2 regions of the Streptomyces sp. NPDC050164 genome follow, and region 1 is predicted to be linked to the other one. Evidence: riboswitches for the same ligand, from Rfam matches in the RefSeq annotation. Region 1 holds a riboswitch; the other holds the start of a gene.
The links. A riboswitch is a leader RNA that binds a small molecule or an ion and turns the genes downstream of it on or off. The one in region 1 is predicted to bind cyclic di-AMP.
Positions count from the first base shown of each region.

Region 2: linked by a shared signal. The riboswitch ahead of ACIBNA_RS22745 (M23 family metallopeptidase) and the one ahead of ACIBNA_RS00850 (NlpC/P60 family protein) in region 1 are both predicted to bind cyclic di-AMP.

Region 1 is NZ_JBITJK010000001.1:163,747-170,519, reverse strand. Features, by position in the region: gene ACIBNA_RS00860 (M23 family metallopeptidase) at 1-735, shown strand, start outside; gene pcrA (DNA helicase PcrA) at 786-3,266, opposite strand; cyclic di-AMP (ydaO/yuaA leader) riboswitch at 3,557-3,730, shown strand; gene ACIBNA_RS00850 (NlpC/P60 family protein) at 3,739-4,911, shown strand; gene ACIBNA_RS00845 (hypothetical protein) at 5,023-6,036, shown strand; gene ACIBNA_RS00840 (hypothetical protein) at 6,014-6,367, opposite strand.
Region 2 is NZ_JBITJK010000017.1:36,169-42,941, forward strand. Features, by position in the region: gene ACIBNA_RS22730 (GNAT family N-acetyltransferase) at 1-1,433, opposite strand, end outside; gene ACIBNA_RS22735 (HPr family phosphocarrier protein) at 1,699-1,980, shown strand; gene ACIBNA_RS22740 (GntR family transcriptional regulator) at 2,154-2,849, opposite strand; gene ACIBNA_RS22745 (M23 family metallopeptidase) at 3,037-3,822, opposite strand; cyclic di-AMP (ydaO/yuaA leader) riboswitch at 3,836-4,000, opposite strand; gene ACIBNA_RS22750 (M16 family metallopeptidase) at 4,192-5,580, opposite strand; gene ACIBNA_RS22755 (M16 family metallopeptidase) at 5,577-6,773, opposite strand, start outside.

The DNA of each region.
Region 1 (6,773 bases):
TCCCGCCGCCGTACGCCCCCCAAGCGCTCGGCGCTGCTGACCATCGCGGTGCCCTCGGCATGCGTGATGGGCGTCGCGGGGATCGCCGCCGCCTCCGTCGGCAGCTTCACCGACGACGGCGCCGTGGAGGCGCAGACGACCGCGGCGGACGCGCAGCCGGTGAAACCGGCCGCGGCCAACAACAAGCTGGACACGCAGCTCCAGAGCCTCGCCGCCGGCGCCGACGACTTCGCCGACCGGGCCAGCCGTACGCAGGAGCGCATCGACCTCAAGGCCCAGCAGGCTGCCGAGCGCAAGCGGGCGGCGGAGGAGGCGGCCCGCAAGGAGCGGCTGCGCCCGAAGTTCGCCCTGCCGGTCGCCCGGCACGGACTCAGCGCCTACTACGGCCAGTCCGGCATCAACTGGATGTCCCTGCACACCGGCATCGACTTCCCCGTCTCGTACGGCACGACCGTGATGGCCGCGACCGACGGAACCGTCCGCACGCAGTGGAACAGCGCGTACGGCAACATGATGATCGTGACCGCGAAGGACGGCACGGAGACGTGGTACTGCCACCTCTCCACCTACACGGTCCCCTCCGGTACGACCGTGAAGGCCGGCGATCCGATCGCGCGCTCCGGCAACTCCGGCAACTCGACCGGCCCTCATCTGCACTTCGAGGTGCGCCCGGCCGACGGCTCGCCGATCGACCCGCTCCCGTGGCTGCGCAGCCACGGCATCGACCCGACGTAACGTCCCGGCAGCCCCCGCCCGTCGGACGAACGGGGGCTGATCTCATACGGCTACAGCTTCTCCACCGGCGCGTACCGCAGCAGCAGCCGCTTCGGCTTGGTGTCCCCGAAGTCGATGGTCGCCTCGGCGTTCCCGCCCGTGCCCTTCACCGCCACGACGGTCCCGAGCCCGAACTGGTCGTGCGTGACCCGGTCCCCGACCGCCAGCGACACGACCGGCTTCTCGGAGGTCCGGCGCGTGGCGAAACCGGACGCGCCCGACGCCGACGAACGCGAACGGGACGACGACAGCGAGGCCGCCACCCCGGAGACCGGGCCGGAGGACGCGGGCGCGGTCGCTCCCGTCCGCTTCCACTCCACGTAGGCCGGCGGGATCTCCTCCAGGAAGCGGGAGGGCGGGTTGTATGACGGCTGGCCCCAGGCGCTGCGCAGGGTGGACCGCGTCAGATACAGCCGTTCCCGCGCGCGCGTGATGCCGACGTACGCCAGGCGCCGCTCCTCCTCCAGCTCCTTGGTCTGGCCGAGGGCGCGCATGTGCGGGAAGACGCCGTCCTCCATGCCGGTCAGGAAGACGACCGGGAACTCCAGGCCCTTGGCGGTGTGCAGGGTCATCAGCGTGATGACGCCGTCGCCGTCCTCCTCGTCGGGGATCTGGTCGGAGTCGGCGACCAGTGCGACCTGCTCCAGGAAGTCGGACAGTGTCCCCTGCTCCTCCTCGCCGCGCTCCTGCTCGAACTCCATGGCGACGGCGGCGAGTTCCTGGAGGTTCTCGATCCGGGTCTCGTCCTGCGGGTCGGTGGAGGCCTGCAACTCGGCGAGGTACCCGGTGCGTTCCAGGACGGCCTCCAGCACCGTGGCCGGTCCGGCGCCGGACTCGACGATCGTACGGAGGTCCTCCATCAGCGTGTTGAACCGCTTGACGGCGTTGGTGGAGCGCGCGGCCATGCCGTACGCCTCGTCGACGCGCTTCAGTGCCTGCGGGAAGCTGATCTTCTCCCGCTGGGCGAGGGCGTCGATCATCGCCTCGGCTCGGTCGCCGATGCCCCGCTTGGGGACGTTGAGGATCCGGCGCAGCGGCACCGAGTCCTCCGGGTTGGCCAGCACGCGCAGGTAGGCCAGGACGTCCCGGACCTCCTTGCGCTCGTAGAAGCGGACGCCGCCGACGACCTTGTAGGGCAGGCCGACGCGGATGAAGACTTCTTCGAAGACACGGGACTGGGCGTTGGTGCGGTAGAAGACGGCGACGTCGCCGGCCTTCGCCTCGCCGGCGTCCGTGAGGCGGTCTATCTCGTCGGCGACGAACTGCGCCTCGTCGTGCTCGGTGTCGGCGACGTAGCCGGTGATCGTGGCGCCCGCACCCGCGTTGGTCCACAGGTTCTTGGGGCGGCGGGACTCGTTGCGCTCGATGACCGCGTTGGCCGCGCTGAGGATCGTCTGGGTGGAGCGGTAGTTCTGCTCCAGCAGGATCGTCGTCGCGTCCGGGTAGTCCTCCTCGAACTGGAGGATGTTGCGGATCGTCGCGCCGCGGAAGGCGTAGATCGACTGGTCGGCGTCACCCACCACGCACAGCTCGGCGGGCGGGATGTCGTCCGGGCCCGGCGGTAGGTCGACGGGGTACTCAAAGGTGCCGACGAGCTCCCGGACGAGGGCGTACTGGGCGTGGTTGGTGTCCTGGTACTCGTCCACCAGCACGTGGCGGAAGCGGCGGCGGTAGTGCTCTGCGACGTCCGGGAAGGCGCGGAGCAGGTTGACCGTCGTCATGATCAGGTCGTCGAAGTCGAGGGCGTTCGCCTCGCGCAGCCGCGACTGGTACATCGCGTAGGCCTGGGCGAGGGTCTTCTCGAAGCCGTCGGAGGCCTGGGCGGCGAAGTCCTCCTCGTCGATCAGCTCGTTCTTCAGATTGCTGATCTTGGCGCTGAAGGACTTCGGCGGGAAGCGCTTGGGGTCGAGGTCCAGGTCGCGGCAGACCAGGGCCATCAGGCGCTTGGAGTCGGCGGCGTCGTAGATCGAGAAGGAGGATGTGAAGCCGAGCTTCTTGCTCTCCCGCCGCAGGATGCGCACGCACGCGCTGTGGAAGGTCATCACCCACATCGCGTTCGCCCGCGGGCCGACGAGCTGCTCGACGCGCTCCTTCATCTCGCCGGCGGCCTTGTTGGTGAAGGTGATCGCGAGGATCTGGCCCGGGTGCACGCCCCGCTCGGCGAGCAGGTGGGCGATGCGGTGCGTGAGCACGCGGGTCTTGCCGGAGCCGGCGCCGGCCACGATGAGCAGCGGGGAGCCGGAGTGGACGACGGCGGCGCGCTGGTTGTCGTTCAGCCCCTCCAGGAGGGCGGCGGTGTCCACCACCGGGCGCGGGGCGCCGTCGCGGTAGTAGGCGTCCCGGTCCGGCGGCACGTCGAACTTCCCGCCGAACAGATCGTCCGGAACCGGCTCCGGAGAGTGATCGTCCTCGGGTGGCGGCGGGGGCTCGTCCGCAGGGCCCCGCTGGGCCTGGAGGTCCGCCAGGAAGCTGTCGTCAAAGAGGCTGCTCATCGCTCTCCGAGTCTAGGGCGCCCCACTGACAGCCCGCCGCCGCCCTGAGAACATCGCCGGAATGACCCCCTCGTCACCCTGCACCCCCGCATGGTCACAGCCTGCTATGGCCGTCACAATTATGACGAAGTCGTGACCAACCCCCCTCCACCGATGCCTCTCGGCGACGCTCTCGGGTAAGGTCACGAAAATGTATCGGGCATATCGCCCATCAACCTTCACAAGGGCCACACGAGTTGGCTACCGTGCGGGCAGGCCGCACGACCCCCACCGGCGAACGTCGCCGGGCCGCGCGGCCTCCGCCGAGTCCGGTATGCCGTAGCGGCAGCCGGAGCCGGGGACCCAACCGAGAACTCTGGGGTGAATCGGCCCGACTCCCTTTGCGGAGACGGCCGTAGGGCAACCCTTCCGATGTACCCGCCCGAACCCGACAGCTAACCCGGTAGGCGGAGCACGGAAGGAGTCGCCTCCCTTGGCGTCGCACCGCAAGTCGCGTCCCGCAGGTACGCGCGTCGCAGGCATACGGACCCCCGCCCTCGCAACGGCGGCCCTCACGTCCGTGGCCCTGCTCTCCCAGTCGGCCAACGCAGCCCCCGAGGCCGACGGCAAGCCGAGCCTGGAGGAAGTCGAGAAGAAGGTCGACGACCTCTACCGCCAGGCAGAGTCGGCCACCGACAAGTACAACGCGGCCAAGGAGAAGACCGCGAAGCAGCGCAAGCGCGTCGACACCCTCCTCGACGGCGTCGCGCAGCGCACCCAGAAGCTCAACGAGGCGCGGGAGAAACTGGGTTCCTTCGCCGCCGCCCAGTACCGCACCGGCGCCTCCGTCCCGGACACGGCGACGTTCCTGCTCGCGGACACCCCGCAGGACTACTTCGACCGGACCCAGCTGATGGACCGGATGACCGGCCGTCAGAAGGAAGCGGTCGACGACTACGTCACCCAGCAGTCCGAGACGATGAAGGAGCGCCAGGAGGCCACCGAGAGCCTCGAGACGCTCAACGAGACTCAGGGCGACCTGAAGACGGCCAAGGCCACCGTCCAGCGCAAGCTCGCCGACGCGCGCGAACTGCTGTCGAAGCTGACCGCCGAGGAGAAGGCGCGGCTCGCGGCGATCGAGAGGGAGAAGCAGCAGGAGGCCGCCCGCAAGGCCGACGAGCTGGCCCGGCAGCAGGCCGCGCAGCAGCAGGCGCAGGAGGAGGAGGCCGCCCAGCAGCAGGACAGCGGTTCCTCGTCGGCGGGCTCCGGCTCGTCCACCTCGACGGCCCCGGCCGACTCCTCGTACGCCACCAAGGCCGAGAAGGCGCTCGCCTTCGCCCGCGCCCAGATCGGCAAGCCGTACGTCTGGGGCGCCGTCGGCCCCGGCTCCTACGACTGCTCCGGCCTCACCCAGGCCGCGTGGAAGGCCGCCGGGGTGACCCTGCCGCGCACGACCTACGACCAGGTCGACGCCGGCACCACGGTCCCCGTCTCCCAGGCCCAGCCCGGTGACCTGGTCTTCTTCTACGACGACATCACCCACGTCGGCATCTACATCGGCAACGGGATGATGATCCACGCCCCGAAGCCCGGCACCTATGTGCGCGAGGAGTCGATCTACTACGACGGCGAGTCGTCGATCCACAGCGTGGTGCGGCCGGCCTGAGGGCCCGTACGTCACCGAGGGCACGCACGCGTGGTGGTACTCGCGTGTTTTCGAGGCGCACGCGTGCGTGCCCCGCTCGTCACGCGCGCGGCGCCTCCTAGCCTTGGCCACATGCCCGGCCCCTCCCCCTCCACCGCCTGGTGGGCGCAGCGAGCGCCGTCCGCCAGTGCCGCCGTGCTGGCGACCGGCACCCTGTCGGTCGGTCTGGATCTGGCGGGGTACGACGTCCTCTCGCGCATCGCCATCGGTCTGGCCTGCGCGGCTTGGCTGATGCTCGCCGCGGACTTCACCCTGCGGCTGCTGCTCGCCGGCACCAGGTGGCGGGCGTACGCGGGGGTGCCGGGCCTCCTGGACACCGTGGCGACGGCCGCCCTCACCACCGTGGCGGCGACGGCCGTCCTGGGCGCCGGCTTCTCGGCGTCCGGCTCGCAGTCTCTGGCAGCCGCACTGCTGGTGCTGGCCGTACTGCTCTGGCCGCTGCCGCTCGCCCTCCCCGCGCAGGACGGGGAGCGGCGCGGGCCCGGGACGGTGTTCGCGCGCTGCATGGCCACCCAGGGCCTCGCCGTGCTCGCCGCCACGCTCGCCGCGGAGGAGTCGGCGGCCTGGCTCGCGCACGCGGCGCTGGTGCTGTTCTGGCTCGGGCTCGTGCTGTATGTCCTCGCCCTGGCCCGTTTCGATGTGCGGCAGGTGGCCGAGGGGCGCGGCGACCACTGGCTCGCGGGCGGGGCGCTCGCCATCTCGGCGCTGGCCGGGGCGCGGCTCATCAGCTCCGACAGCGCACGCCTGTACCTGTGGAACGACGACGACCGCGGCGTCCTGCGCCATGTGACCGCCGTGCTGCTCGTGCTCGCACTGGCCTGCTACGCCGTCCTGCTCGCCGCCGAGTTCCTACGGCCCCGGCCCCGCACCGACATCCGCCGCTGGGCGACCGTGTTCACCTGGGCCAAGACGGCGGCGGCCGCACTGGCCGTCGCCGCCACCTTCGACGTCTCCTGGCTCGACGGCCTCGGGGAGGTCCTGCTGTGGGTCGCGGTGGCCGCGTGGCTCGGGACCACCGCCTGGGCGGTCGCCTCGGCCCGGGCCTACGTCCTGCCCGGCCGGGTCAGGTCCAGAGAACGGCGATGAAGACGTTCGCCGTGGTCAGCGCCCCGACCAGGCCGAACAGACCCTTGTCCACCTTCTCGTCGTCCCGTTTCACGTAGACCAGACCGAGGATCACTATCAGCAGCGCCAGCTTCACGCCGATCTTGATGTTGTTCACGGACTGGTCGTCGGCCTGGTTGAGGCCGACCAGGATCACACCGGTGACCAGCATCGTCAGCGCGCCGTGCAGCATCGCGGGGGTGTAGCGGGCGGTGCCCTCGCCCATCGCCTTCATCTGGGTGAGGAAACCGCCCAGGAGGGATGCGATGCCGATGATGTGGAGGCCGACGAAGAGGTGGATGAGTACGTCCATGAGGCCGGAGCCTAATCAGGGGCTCCACACCCCCCCGGCACCGGCCCGTCGGATGCATATATGCGCCCCATAGCACCCGCCCGCCCTCCCGCGCCCGCGAATCGGCGCATTGGTCATCACGCTGAGTTAAGTCGACGGCGGCGAGACGAGATCACGGTCGCATACGGTCACCGTCGGTCCTCTCGGGACACTTCCGCGCACCCGCCCCCGGGCCGCCGCGGCGAGGCTTAGCGTCCTCCACCAGGTGCCCGGCTCCCACCGCCGCCCGGGCCAGGGGCGGCAGTCGGACACCACCGCCGAGAAGGTCCGGCGGCGGTCCGCTTCCCCTGTGCGGGCCGTCGCCGGACGCGCAGGCCGCCCGTCCGCCCCCCTGGCGGCCGTACGCACCCGTCGGCGGTCGCAGGAA
Region 2 (6,773 bases), on a different contig from region 1:
GAGACGGTCGCGTGCGGCAGCCGGGTCGCCCGTACGGCATGCCCCTGGGGAGCCGCTGCGTGCCGGGCGCCCTGGACCACGACCAGCGGCTTCGCGGCGGCGGTGCGGCGGGCGAGGCGGGTGAACTTGCGGGGGTTGCCGATGGACTCCAGGTACATGAGGACGACGTCGGTGTCGGGGTCCTCGTACCAGTACTGGAGGACGTCGTTGCCGGAGACGTCGGCCCGGTTGCCGGAGGAGACGAAGGTGGAGACGCCGGTCACGCCCGTGACGCCGCCGCCGCGCCGGTGCAGCCGGGACAGCAGGGCGATGCCGATGGCGCCGGACTGGGCGAACAGGCCGATCCGGCCTGGGCGCGGCGTCTCGGGGGCGAGGGAGGCGTTGAGCCGTACCCGCGGGGAGGTGTTGATGATGCCGAAGGCGTTCGGCCCGATGATCCGCATGCCGTATGTGCGCGCCTGCCGCACGAGGGCGCGCTGGCGTTCGCGTCCCTCGGTGCCGCTCTCGGCGTATCCGGCCGAGACCACGACCAGCCCCTGCACGCCGTGTTCGCCGCACTCGGTGACGACCTCGGGGACGTGTGCGGCCGGCACGGCGACGACCGCGAGGTCTACGGGGCCGTCGATGTCCCGCACCGAGCGGTGGGCGGGCACCCCGTCGAGCTCCTTCTGTCCCTCGGGGAGTGCCTTGTTCACGGCGTGGAGGCGGCCGGTGAACCCGGCGTCGCGGATGTTGCCGAGGACGCTTCGGCCCACGCCGCCCGGCGAGCGCCCGGCGCCGATGACGGCGACCGAGCCGGGCGCGAGCAGCCGCTGCACGGACCGCGCCTCGGCACGGTGCTCGCGCGCGTACTGCACGGCGAGGGAGCGGTCGGTGGGTTCGAGGTCGAACTCCAGACGGACGACGCCGTCCTCGAAGCTGCGCTTCTGGGTGTACCCGGCGTCCGTGAACACCTTGATCATCTTGCTGTTGGCGGGCAGCACCTCGGCGGCGAAACGGCGGATGCCGCGCTCGCGGGCGACGGCGGCGATGTGTTCCAGGAGAGCGGAGGCGACGCCACGGCCCTGGTGGGCGTCCTGCACCAAGAAAGCGACCTCGGCCTCGTCGGCAGGTGCGGACGCGGGCGTTCCGTCCGCGCCGATCCGGTCGTAGCGTACGGTGGCGATGAACTCGCCGCCCACCGTGGCCGCGAGTCCCACCCGGTCCACAAAGTCGTGGTGCGTGAAGCGGTGGACGTCCTTGGCGGACAGGCGAGGGTACGGCGCGAAGAAGCGGTAGTACTTCGACTCGTCGGAGACCTGCTCGTAGAAGCTGACCAGGCGCTCGGCGTCATCAACGGTGATGGGCCGGATGCGCGCGGTACCCCCGTCGCGCAGCACCACGTCGGCTTCCCAGTGGGCGGGATACTCGTGCCGGTCCGGCGAGGTCTGCATGGGCCCCAGAGTACGGCTAGGGTCTGTCATTTGGATCAGGTCGCAGGGAAGCGACTGTTCTGCTCGGACCCCGCGTCTGCGGCGTGACCCAAACGACAGGCCCTAGCGTCCGACAACGGCGCGAGGCAGTCTGTGGAGGGCGTCAGTCGGGTCGAGGCCGCGATCCGACTGACGCCCCGGGGCGGGACGTCAGGACCGCTCCGGCGCAGCTTCACGATATGGGAAACTGGTCTAGACAACCCTGAAAACCGAAGGGCAGCAACACATGGCTGAGCGCCGCGTCAACGTCGGCTGGGCCGAGGGCCTTCACGCCCGCCCCGCCTCCATCTTCGTCCGAGCCGCCACGGCCGCAGGCGTCCCGGTGACGATCGCCAAGGCAGACGGCAACCCCGTCAACGCGGCCTCCATGCTGGCCGTCCTCGGCCTCGGTGCCCAGGGCGGCGAGGAGATCGTCCTCGCCTCCGACGCCGAGGGCGCGGACGCCGCCCTGGACCGGCTGGCGAAGCTGGTCTCCGCGGGTCTCGAGGAACTGCCCGAGACCGTCTGAGCATTCTTTCGCACCTGATCCGGTGCACTCCGATCCGGTGCACCCTGAAGGGCTCGTCCGAATTCACCGGGCGAGCCCTTCGCCATTTCCGGTCGCGGGTCGTTTAATTCCCGTTCACGGGCAGCAGAAATAATCCCCCGCGAATTACCTGGTCTTTGTATACGGCTCGCGTGTTAATGCCGCGGGCTCGCCGTGTTTACGGGATGTTGCGAGTTCCTCACACGCTCGGCCCGCTCCCCGGCGGAGCCGAAACGCAGCCGGTGCGCGGCCGTCGCGCGCTCGGCGTGCAGCGCCGTGACCGCCCGCGCCCGCTCGCTGTCACCACGCGCCACCGCGTCCACGATCGCGCCGTGCTCGGTCCAGGACTCCACAGGACCGGCCGGCGCCTCGACGGTGTACATCCAGGCGATCTTGTGGCGGAGCTGGGTGAGCATCGAGGTCAGCGCGGGGCTGCCGGAGGCCTGCGCGAGCGTCTCGTGGAACCAACCGCCCAGAGAGCGCAGGTCGTCGCTGTTGCCCCGGCGGGCCCGCTCCTGGCCGAGCCTGACCAGGCCGCGCAGGACCTTCAGATGGGCCTCGGTGCGGCGCTGGGCGGCGCGGGCGGCGCCGAGCGGCTCCAGCAGCATCCGCATCTCCAGCAGGTCGGCGGCCTCCTGCTCGGTCGGTTCGGCGACGCACGCGCCCGCGTGCCGCCGGGTCACCACGAAGCCCTCGGCCTCCAGAGTGCGCAGGGCCTCCCGGACGGGGACGCGCGAGACGCCGTAGCGGCGGGCGAGGAGTTCCTCGGTCAGCCGGCTGCCCCGCTCGTAGACACCCGCGACGATGTCGTCCCGGATGGCCGTGCACACCGAGTGCGCGGGAATGCGCATGACCGACCTCCGTTTAATCCCCGTGAAACGTCGACGAGTGACGCGTGTTCCGTGACTCTATTGCAATGAGCCGGAATTTCCGACGGCGGACCGGAATCCATGGATATTTTTTGGACAGCCGGGCGTCACGAACGCCGAAAGCCCCGGCTCGGGGAGCCGGGGCCTCGGGATGCGAAGTGGTACGCCGTCAGACGTTCACGCCGTGCGAGCGGAGGTAGGCGACGGGGTCGATGTCGGAGCCGTACTCGGGGCTCGTACGGGCCTCGAAGTGCAGGTGCGCGCCGGTGACGTTGCCGGTCGCGCCGGACAGGCCGATCTGCTGGCCGGGAGTGACCTGCTGGCCCACCGAGACGCCGATGGACGACAGGTGGCCGTACTGGGTGTACGTGCCGTCGTTCATCTTGATCACGACCTGGTTGCCGTAGGCACCGCCCCAGCCGGCCTCGACGACCGTGCCCATGCCGACGGCGTGGACGGCGGTGCCGCTGGCGGCGTGGAAGTCGACGCCGGTGTGGCTGCCGGAGGACCAGACGGCGCCGCCGGACTTGTAGCCGGTGGAGACGTACGAGCCGGAGATCGGGGGCACGAAGGTGTTGAGGCGCTTGCGCTCGGCCTCGCGGGCGGCGCGCTCCTTGGCCTCACGGGCCTTCTCCGCTGCCTCCTTGGCCTCCTTGGCCGCCTCGGCGGCCCGCTTGCGGGCGGCCTCCTCGGCCTTCTTCTTGGCGGCGGCCTCCTCGGCGGCCTGCTTCTGGGCGACGGCCTGAGCGTCTACCTGCTGGGCCACGCTGTCGCCCATGGTGACGACTGGGGTGAGGCCGGTCTGCTCGACGGCGGGCTCGGTGGCGAAGGCCGGGGCGGCCACGGTGCCGATGACACCGGTGGTGGCGAGGGCCGCGACGCCCGCCGCGCGGGCGGTGCCGCGCTGCATCCGGCTGGGACGACGATGCTTCCCGGTGGCGCGGGTGAACGCCATGGAGTGGCTGGTCCTTTCCTTCCTTCTCGCCTACCGGGTTAGCTGACGGGTTCGGAGCAGGAAGGTCTCCTACGGACCCCCTCGCGGCTCGCGCGGGCGTCCGATTCACCCCAGGGACTGCGGTTGGGTCCCCGGCTCCCCTGGCTCGCGCCGTACGGGGACTCGGCGATGACTGTCCGGTGCCGCGGGTGCGGCGCACTGCCTGACGAACAGCCCGGACGAACCTAAGCGGGGCCACTTTCAATTCCCAAACGGATCCCCGTTTTTGTAGCGCATCCCACAGGGCAGACAGGCAACCTCCGCATCAATTCGGGCATAAAGGAGCCCTGGTGCCTTAGAAGACAACCAGGGCCCCTGCGCCGCGTGCTCCTACTCGGCGGTGACGACCGAGACTTCGCCGATCCCCAGGGCCTCGACCGGGCCCTTGATCTGCGCCGCGTCGCCGACGAGGACGGTCACGAGCCGGTCCACCGGGAAGGCGCTGACGGCCGCCGCGGTGGCCTCCACGGTGCCGGTCGCGGCGAGCTGCCGGTACAGCGTGGCCTGGTAGTCGTCGGGCAGGTGCTGCTCGACCTGGTCGGCCAGCGTGCTCGCGACGGCCGCCGCGGTCTCGTACTTCAGCGGCGCGACGCCGACCAGGTTCTGCACGGCGACGTCCCGCTCGGCGTCGGTCAGTCCGTCGGCGGCGAGGGTGCGCAGCACCGTCCAGAGGTCCTGGAGGGCCGGGCCGGTGTTGGGGGTGTCCACGGAGCCGCTGATGGCGAGCATCGCGGCACCGGTCCCGTCCGGGGCGGACCTCAGGACCTGGCCGAAGGCCCGCACCCCATAGGTGTAGCCCTTCTCCTCGCGCAGCACGCGGTCCAGGCGGGAGGTGAGGGTGCCGCCGAGGCAGTACGTGCCGAGCACCTGCGCGGGCCACACGCGGTCGTGCCGGTCCGGGCCGATCCGGCCGATCAGCAGCTGCGTCTGGACGGCGCCGGGGCGGTCCACGATGACGACCCGGCCCGTGTCGTCGGCGGTCACCGGCGGCACCGGGCGCGGCTCGGCCACGGAGCCGGTCCAGGAGCCCAGCGTGTCGCCGAGCAGGTCGTCGAGGTCGATGCCGGTGAGATCGCCGACGACCACGACGGTGGCCGTGGCGGGCCTGACGTGCCTCTCGAAGAAGGCGCGCACGGCGCCGGAGTCGATCGCGGCGACCGTCTCCTCGGTGCCCTGGCGGGGCCGCGACATGCGCGAGCCCTTCGGGAACAGCTCCTTGGAGAGCTCCTTGGCGGCACGGCGGCCGGGGTTGGCCAGCTCGTGCGGGATCTCGTCGAGGCGGTTGCGGACCAGCCGCTCGACCTCGCTGTCGGCGAACGCGGGCGCGCGGAGGGCATCGGCGATCAGCCCGAGCCCCTTGGCGAGCCTGGAGGCCGGCACCTCCAGGCTGAGCCGGACGCCGGGGTGGTCGGCGTGTGCGTCGAGGGTGGCGCCGGCGCGCTCCAGCTCGGCGGCGAACTCCTCGGCGGAGTGCTTGTCGGTGCCCTCGGAGAAGGCCCGGGCCATGATCGTGGCCACGCCGTCGAGGCCGGCCGGCTCGGCGTCCAGGGGCGCGTCCAGCAGCACCTCCACGGCGACGACCTGCTGGCCGGGGCGGTGGCAGCGCAGCACCGTCAGGCCGTTGCCGAGCGTGCCGCGCGCGGGGGCCGGGAAGGCCCAGGGCTTCGGCTCGCCCCCGTGCGGCTGGGAGTGGAACTGCATCGTGGCGAGCTCGGTCACTTCGCCACCTCCTCGTTCTCGTCGGTGGCTTCCACGGTCGCCGCGGATTCCGGGTCTTCGGTGCCTTCCGCGGCCTCGGCCTCGGGGTCGGCCGGGGCGGTCGGCTCGTAGACGAGCACCGCGCGGTTGTCGGGCCGCAGGCGGGCCTTGGCGACCTCCTGGACCTCCTCGGCCGTCACGTCCAGCACGCGCTGCACGGCGGTCAGGGCGAGCTGCGGGTCGCCGAACAGGACGGCGTACCGGCACAGTTCGTCGGCGCGGCCGGCGACCGTGCCGAGCCGGTCCAGCCACTCGCGCTCCAGCTGGGCCTGGGCGCGCTCCATCTCCTCGGCCGTGGGGCCCTCCTCGGCGAACCGGGCGAGCTCCTCGTCGATGGCGGACTCGATGACCGGGACCTCCACGTCACCGGACGTCTTCACGTCCAGCCACCCCAGGGAGGGCGCCCCGGCCAGCCGCAGCAGGCCGAAGCCGGCCGCCACGGCCGTACGGTCCCGCCGCACGAGGCGGTTGTACAGGCGGGAGGACTCGCCGCCCCCGAGGACGGTGAGGGCCAGGTCGGCCGCGTCGCACGCGCGCGTGCCGTCGTGCGGCAGCCGGTAGGCGGCCATCAGGGCGCGCGCCGGGACCTCCTCCTCGACGACCTCACGCAGCTGCTCGCCGATGATCTCCGCCAGCGTGCCGTCCTGGGGCGCGGGCTTGCCGTCGTGGCCGGGGATGGAGCCGAAGTACTTCTCGATCCAGGCCAGGGTCTGCTCCGGGTCGATGTCACCGACGACGGAGAGCACGGCGTTGTTCGGCGCGTAATAGGTGCGGAAGAACGCGCGCGCGTCCTCCAGGGTGGCCGCGTCCAGGTCGGCCATCGAGCCGATCGGGGTGTGGTGGTAGGGGTGGCCCTCCGGGTAGGCGAGGGCGGTCAGCTTCTCGAAGGCGGTGCCGTAGGGAACGTTGTCGTAGCGCTGCCGGCGCTCGTTCTTGACGACGTCCCGCTGGTTCTCCATCGACTCGTCGTCGAGCGCGGCCAGCAGGGAGCCCATGCGGTCGGCCTCCAGCCAGAGGGCGAGCTCCAGCTGGTGGGCGGGCATGGTCTCGAAGTAGTTGGTCCGCTCGAAGCTGGTGGTGCCGTTCAGCGAGCCGCCCGCGCCCTGGACGAGCTCGAAGTGGCCGTTGCCCTTCACCTGGGCGGAACCCTGGAA